2 regions of the Fervidobacterium riparium genome follow, and region 2 is predicted to be linked to the other one. Evidence: predicted binding sites of a transcription regulator. Region 2 holds the regulator's gene; the other holds the start of a gene.

Region 1 (3,424 bases), 630 kb from region 2:
ATTTTGTCAGAACCTTTACCTTTTCGAATGATTCATTTTTAATCCTTATCCGTATGTTTGAAAGCCCGGGTTCAAGCGGGTCAACACGGATTCCGATGTCTTGATTTACTTTTGAAACATTCGGATATGAGACCACGAACTTGTCAGTATCCGTGCTTGTAGTTGTTGAACATGAAGTAAAGAAGAAAATGGTCAATATAACAAGCAAAAAACTAACAAGTCTTGTTATCCTTGCTTTCCTACGGAACTTATACATAACAAAGCACCTCCTAAGTGCAATTTTGATTTTAGAAAGCCACCAATGAATAATTCTACAGCCTGCTTCGATTTTCCTTATTTTAAGAGCATTCAGTATTACTCTTCACTGCTCTTTGATTTCTTGGGCAAGTTTTTTCTAACGACATTTAGTATTATCGACTTATGACCAACATAGTTAACTATCTTGATTTTTCTATAGGTTATGGTATAATCTCATTGCAGTTTGGTCTGTTGTGTTCTTTTGTGGGGCCGTAGCTCAGGTGGGAGAGCGCTACCATGGCACGGTAGAGGTCGTGGGTTCAAATCCCATCGGCTCCACCAAATTTCAATAGATCGTGAAAAAGCCCTGAATTCTTCTCAGGGCTTTTTGTTTATTAATTTGTCGATTAGAAGCAAGATTAAATGTGACCTCTTAGATTTGTGATATAATAAAGCGAAGAAATTTACAGGTACTGCTTAAGACAGTTGAACACTTTCATTTGAGCCTATATTTAACAGCTACAAGGGGGGACGTATATGGATTTTGAAGCTATTAATGAGCGTATTTCAGAAATTATTAACAAACATACCGAGCTTGAGAAAAAGCTCTTCGTTGTTAATCAAAAAAACAACTATCTCTCTTCTTTGAATGAGGTCTTAGACGAACTTTCAGATATGGTTTCAGAAGTTTCTGAGAAGGTAGAAGACTGGCTTGATTACGTATCTGATTTAGCCGACAACATGGACGACTGGCTCGAGGAGTTCTACGACATGGTTGATCAATTTATAGATATGGCACAGAATTCAATAGACCAAATCGGTGAGTACGATGAAGATGATAATGAAGAGTACGATTTTGAAGAAACAGCTGAAAAAGTTGTAAGTGTATTTGAAACCTGGGAGAAACAGTTTTCTCAGTTGATGGAACTTGTAAAAACTGGAAACAATAAAGTTGTAGAGATGTTTTTGACCGTCAGTAAACTTCAAAATGAGGTTGATGTCCAATCGTTATCGAACATGAAACAGCTTGTTAGTCACTTAGTTGATTGGAAAAAACGTATAGAGTTGGCTGTAAGCGATTTTGAAAGGTGGAAGGACTTTGTTGAGAAGCAAGTTGAAGATTTTGAGGAGTTTCATGAAAATATCAAAGACGTATTTGAATGATGATGTGACTCATATATCGAGTATTAAGAAACTAAGGTACAAATATGTTGTTGAGTTTCTCAAAATGTCATGAATTTATCTGCACGATGAACATCTGAAAATTTTATCCAAAGAAAGAATAAGAAAAAAGAAGAAATGTGCAAATATTTCTGTTTAGATTTTAACATTAAGCTATATTCAGTCAAAACGGCAATTCACAAACTGCCCTTTTTTGTTATACTAAAATTAGCAAACGGAATATTAGAGTGATAATCAAACCAAATCTTAGACAGGAGGGGGTAAGAGTATGAAAGTGAAACCACTCGGTGAAAGGTTACTTATTAAGCCCATCATTGAAGAAAAAAAGACAGCAGGTGGAATTGTCCTTCCAGATGCTGCAAAAGAAAAACCCATGAAGGCTGAGATAGTTGAAGTTGGTAAGCTTCCAGAAGATTGCACACTGAAAGTTGGAGACAAGGTTATCTACAACAAGTACTCGGGAACAGAATTGAAGATAGACGATGAAGATTACATCATCATTGATGTAAACGATATTCTCGCAAAAATCGAAGAGTAAAGTAGAGAAATCAAGGAGGTGTGAGATATGGCAAAGTTGTTGAGATACAGTGAAGAAGCAAGAAGGTCGCTCGAAGCAGGTGTTGACGCAGTTGCAAACGCGGTGAAGATTACTCTTGGTCCAAAAGGTAGAAATGTTGTTATCGAAAAATCATGGGGAAGCCCAACGATTACGAATGACGGTGTGTCAATCGCAAAAGAAATCGAACTTGAAGACAAATTCGCAAACCTTGGTGCACAGCTTGTTAAAGAAGTTGCCAGCAAGACAAATGACGTAGCCGGTGACGGTACGACAACAGCAACAGTTCTTGCTCAAGCAATGATCAAAGAAGGACTCAAAATGGTCGCAGCAGGAGCAAACCCAATCCTTGTTAAGAGAGGAATCGATAAGGCTGTTGTAAAAGTTGTTGAAGAGATAAAGAAGATTTCCAAGAAACTTTCAAGCACAGATGATATCGCACATGTTGCATCCATCAGTGCAAACAGTGAAGAAATCGGTAAACTCATCGCTGAGGCAATGGAAAAAGTCGGTGAGGATGGAGTTATCACAGTCGAAGACAGCAAAACAATCGATACATACGTTGAGTTCACAGAAGGTATGCAATTCGACAGAGGTTACATTTCTCCATATTTCGTAACAGACCCAGAAAAGATGGAAGTTGTTTACAATGAGCCATTCATACTCATCACAGACAGGAAGCTTTCAAACGTCAAACCACTCATTCCAATCCTTGAAAAAGTTGCACAAACAGGCAGACCACTCGTAATCATCGCAGAAGATGTCGAAGGTGAAGTTCTTACAACACTCGTTCTTAACAAACTCAAAGGAACACTCAACACGGTTGCAGTCAAAGCTCCTGGATTCGGTGACAGAAGGAAAGCTATGCTCCAAGATATCGCAATCCTCACAGGTGGTATTGTTGCAAGCGAAGAAGTTGGAATCAACCTCGAAGACCTCACACTCCAGGATCTTGGAAGAGCAGACGTTGTGAGAGTTAAGAAAGACGAAACGATAATCGTCGGCGGTAAGGGTAAACCAGAAGAAATTAAAAAGAGAATAGCCCAGATTAAAGCTCAAATAGAACAGACAACAAGTGAATACGAAAAAGAAACATTGCAAGAAAGAATGGCGAAACTCGCAGGTGGAGTTGCAGTCATCAAAGTCGGTGCTGCAACAGAAACAGAACTCAAAGAAAAGAAACACAGAATCGAAGACGCACTCAGCGCAACGAGGGCAGCTGTTGAAGAAGGTATCGTTCCTGGCGGTGGAATCACGCTCTTGAGAGCAAGAAAAGTTGTTGAACCACTCTTGAAAGAACTCTCAGACGATGAAAAGCTCGGTGCACAGATAGTTTACAACGCACTCGAAGCACCAATCAGACAAATAGCTCTCAACGCAGGTTACGATGGTGCAATAATCATTCACAACGTGATGAGCAAGGATGAAGTAGCATATGGTTTCGATGCG
Region 2 (3,424 bases):
ATCTCATCGTCAGAGGCATTTTTTGGAATGCCAAGTATCTCGTAATAATCCTTTTTAGCTGGCATTATGCCTCACCTCTATTTTCCGCACTGCTTTCAGAGCTTTTACCTTCACTGTTGTCTTTGTTACTGTTTGTGTTCTCAGTATTTTCTGCAGGTTCTTTTTTCTTTCTTGGCTTGACTGCAACCTTTACTTTCGCAGGTTTAATAACCTGACCGTTGAAGGTATAACCATCTTCTATAACTTCGGTGATCGTGTATTCTTCCAAGTCTTCTCTTTCTTCCCTTTCGAATGCTTCGTGATTGAACGGGTCAAACTTGCCAGTTGCATCAATTTGTTTTAACCCCTCATTTTCAAGTGTTCTGACAAATTTCTCGTATATCTTTTCCACTCCAGTTTTGAATTCCTCGAGGTTGTTTGATAGCTCAAAATGTTTAAAAGCTCGTTTGAAATCGTCTAAGAGAGGTATCATCGCTCTCATAATCCTTAAAGAGGTAGCTCTGCTCGCATCTCTTATCTGCCTGTCGGCGTCTAACTTGTAATTTTCGAATGTTGCTTTTATAACCCGAGCCGCGTTTTGGATTTCTTTCAACTGCGCTTCGAGCTCGGAGATCTTTTCTTTTAACTCCTTGTTTTCCTTTTCAAGATTCGAAACTTCCTCTTTATTTTCAGTCAAATTATCTGTGTTATCTGAAGCAATTTTCCTTTCCTTCTCTTCTAAATTTTCCAGTTTTCTTTCCTTTTCCATATTTTTCCCTCCTCAGTTCATCTTTTATATATTTTATTAGTTTACGCATTTAACACATTTCACACATTTCTCGAGACTATTGTGAAGTATTCAGTCAATCTATTGAGCATGAATTCAAAGCTTTCGAACACATGATCATATCGGCTGAACTTATCAAATAAGACGGCGATTCGTCCTATTGGGTTGTTTTCCGCATAGAATGGTCCTATAATGACTGAGAAGTCATCCAAGAAACGCAAACCATGTTCTTTACCCACATAGACATCATTCTTGAGTTCTAAGAGGTCTTTGTAGAAAACATCGGTTGATACATAAGCAAGTATATTCTGCAGTTTTCGTAAATTAATCCTGTCGTTTGTTAAAAGGTTTGAAAGTCCTTCGGTGATATAATCCTCGTAGCTTTCCATCGATAAGCGTTCAGTTATCTCCAAGAATCCCTTGCTCATATTACTTATTTCAAAGCCGTTTATGCTATTGAGATTGTTTAACTTCGAGAAGATGTCTTTCAATTTCGTTCTGAATTCGTTAAGTGTTAGACCTTGAATCAGCTTGTTCAGGACTTCCTCAATGTGTGTTATCTCTTCGCCGCTATCGATTTCTGCATGTTGGAGAGGTATAGAAGAACTCAGACCAAGCGAAGTTACGACATTTGCAATAGAAAAGTTTCTGCTAACAGGTGTTATCACAATTCTTTTGATCCTAAGATTCAACGGACTTGGCTTCTCTATAACTACCATGCCTTTTGTTGATGAACTCAGCAATTTGGCTGCCCCAGTTAGCACTTTTTCCATATCGCCCATTGGGAAATTCGCAACTGTCTCAACGTGGGTGCTCTTTGACTTTATCTCATCTCTTATTTTTCTGAGTTCGTTAACGTAAAATCTCAAACCTTTATCGGTAGGTACCCTACCCGCCGATGTGTGTGGCTGATATATGTAACCAGCCTTCATCAACCTGTTCATGTCATTTCTGACAGTTGCGCCTGACCTTTCAAGTGCAGCGTTTTCTAAGACTCTCTTCGAACTTACTGGAGCTTTCGTGTTTATGTACTCTTGTACAATACAGTACAGCACTTTTTTCTGCCTTTCGGTGATGTCCATTCTATCACCTCCGGATATTACGAAATCGATAAAAGTATATCCTGTGAATTGTCAAACAAATTAGCAATCATATGTTTTGTCTGCTAAAATATTACCATAAATGTGTACTATTGTCAATTCTTTAGCTTTTGAGAAGTCCGAACATTCCTATCTTTTCAAGCTCAGGATTATGGTTTAAAATATTGTTGTGAACATGGTACGCTTTGCGAACCATTGATGTTCCATGAGAATTTTCGTGAATTCCTGTGAAAGGGGAATAATAATGGGGAAGAATGGAAACTGGAGAGTTTATCTTGCTGGAGTTACCGTTTCGCTGATATTTGGACTTTCTTTTTTGTTCACAAAGGCTGGCATTGAGTACGTGGGGATTTACACGTTTTTGTCTTATAGGTTTGGTATAGCAACCGCTGCTATTCTGTTGCTAAGTTTTCTGAAAGTTGTCCGTATAAGTAGGAAGCCTTACTGGAAGCTGTGGAAAGTTGTTATTTTCCAGCCTATAATGTATTTTATTTTTGAAACGAATGGTTTGAGGTACGCAACTTCTTCAGAGGCTGGTATGATAATAGCGATGATACCCATTGTTATTGCTTTTCTCAGTCCATTCATGCTTAAGGAAAAGCTACACTGGTTTCAGGTTTTGTTTGCATTCACAAGCTTCTTGGGCGTCTCTCTAATAGTTGGAGGCGGCGGATTTGAAAAAGGAGCTTTCATAGGAAAGGTGTTAGTTCTGTGTGCCGTCTTTTCTGCAGCACTTTATAATATTTTCTCGCGGAAGTTATCAGCGCTCTTCGAACCTATGGAAATAACATTCACAATGATGCTGACAGGTTTTTTGTTTTTCACAACCATGAGTTTAATCACTGGTCAGTTCGAGATAACGACGAATTTATCAGCAATTATCAGTGCTCTGTACCTTGGTGTTTTATCTTCAACAGTTGCTTTCTTCTTGGTAAATTACATGCTCAGCAAAGTCTCACCGACCGTTTCGTCTCTATTTTCTAATTTGACGACAATCGTTTCTGTATTGGCTGGTAGCCTGATTCGTCATGAAAAGATACTCTTTATTCAAATAATCGGTATGGTCATGATACTTGCATCACTTGTTGCCAATTCGTACCTTAGTTCGAGAGCTAAAAACAAGACCTCGGCTTGACGCCGAGGTCTTTTGTGTTTTTATATTTTGTTCAATTGTTATATTTCTTCTTCTTCAAGGTTTTCTGGAATGTTTATCTCTATCTCTTCTGGTTCGGATACTACCTGAGCTTCTTCTGCTGAGTACGCAACGCCTTCTCTGCCTTCCAAGTAAGCATCCGCTATCTTGGCTGCGATAAGAGCGATTGCCCTTATTGCGTCATCGTTTGATGGAATTACGTAGTCGATTGGATCTGGGTCACAGTTTGTATCTACCATACCTACGATAGGAATTCCAAGGTAATTCGCTTCTTCGACAGCTATCTTTTCTTTCCTCGGGTCCACGACAAATATGACATCTGGTAAACTTCTCATATTCTTGACGCCACCCAGGTTCTTTCTAAGTTTTTCGAGCGTTTTTCTCAATTTGCTTTGTTCTTTCTTA

The links. The regulator HrcA, encoded in region 2, represses chaperone genes, less so after heat shock. The targets are predictions, from matches to a motif close to ATTAGCACTCNNANNNTNNGAGTGCTAAT.
Region 1: a site for HrcA is predicted at 1,626-1,654, ahead of groES (co-chaperone GroES). Genes of this name have one in related genera too.

Annotation. Positions count from the first base shown of each region.
Region 1 covers NZ_CP009277.1:2,225,050-2,228,473, reverse strand. Annotated here, with positions in the region: gene IB67_RS10590 (hypothetical protein) at 1-256, opposite strand, end outside; tRNA gene IB67_RS10585 (tRNA-Ala) at 504-579, shown strand; gene IB67_RS10580 (hypothetical protein) at 775-1,401, shown strand; gene groES (co-chaperone GroES) at 1,688-1,957, shown strand; gene groL (chaperonin GroEL) at 1,985-3,424, shown strand, end outside.
Region 2 covers NZ_CP009277.1:604,655-608,078, reverse strand. Annotated here, with positions in the region: gene dnaJ (molecular chaperone DnaJ) at 1-68, opposite strand, end outside; gene IB67_RS02700 (nucleotide exchange factor GrpE) at 65-748, opposite strand; gene hrcA (heat-inducible transcriptional repressor HrcA) at 808-1,848, opposite strand; gene IB67_RS02690 (DMT family transporter) at 2,111-3,001, shown strand; gene rpsB (30S ribosomal protein S2) at 3,040-3,424, opposite strand, start outside.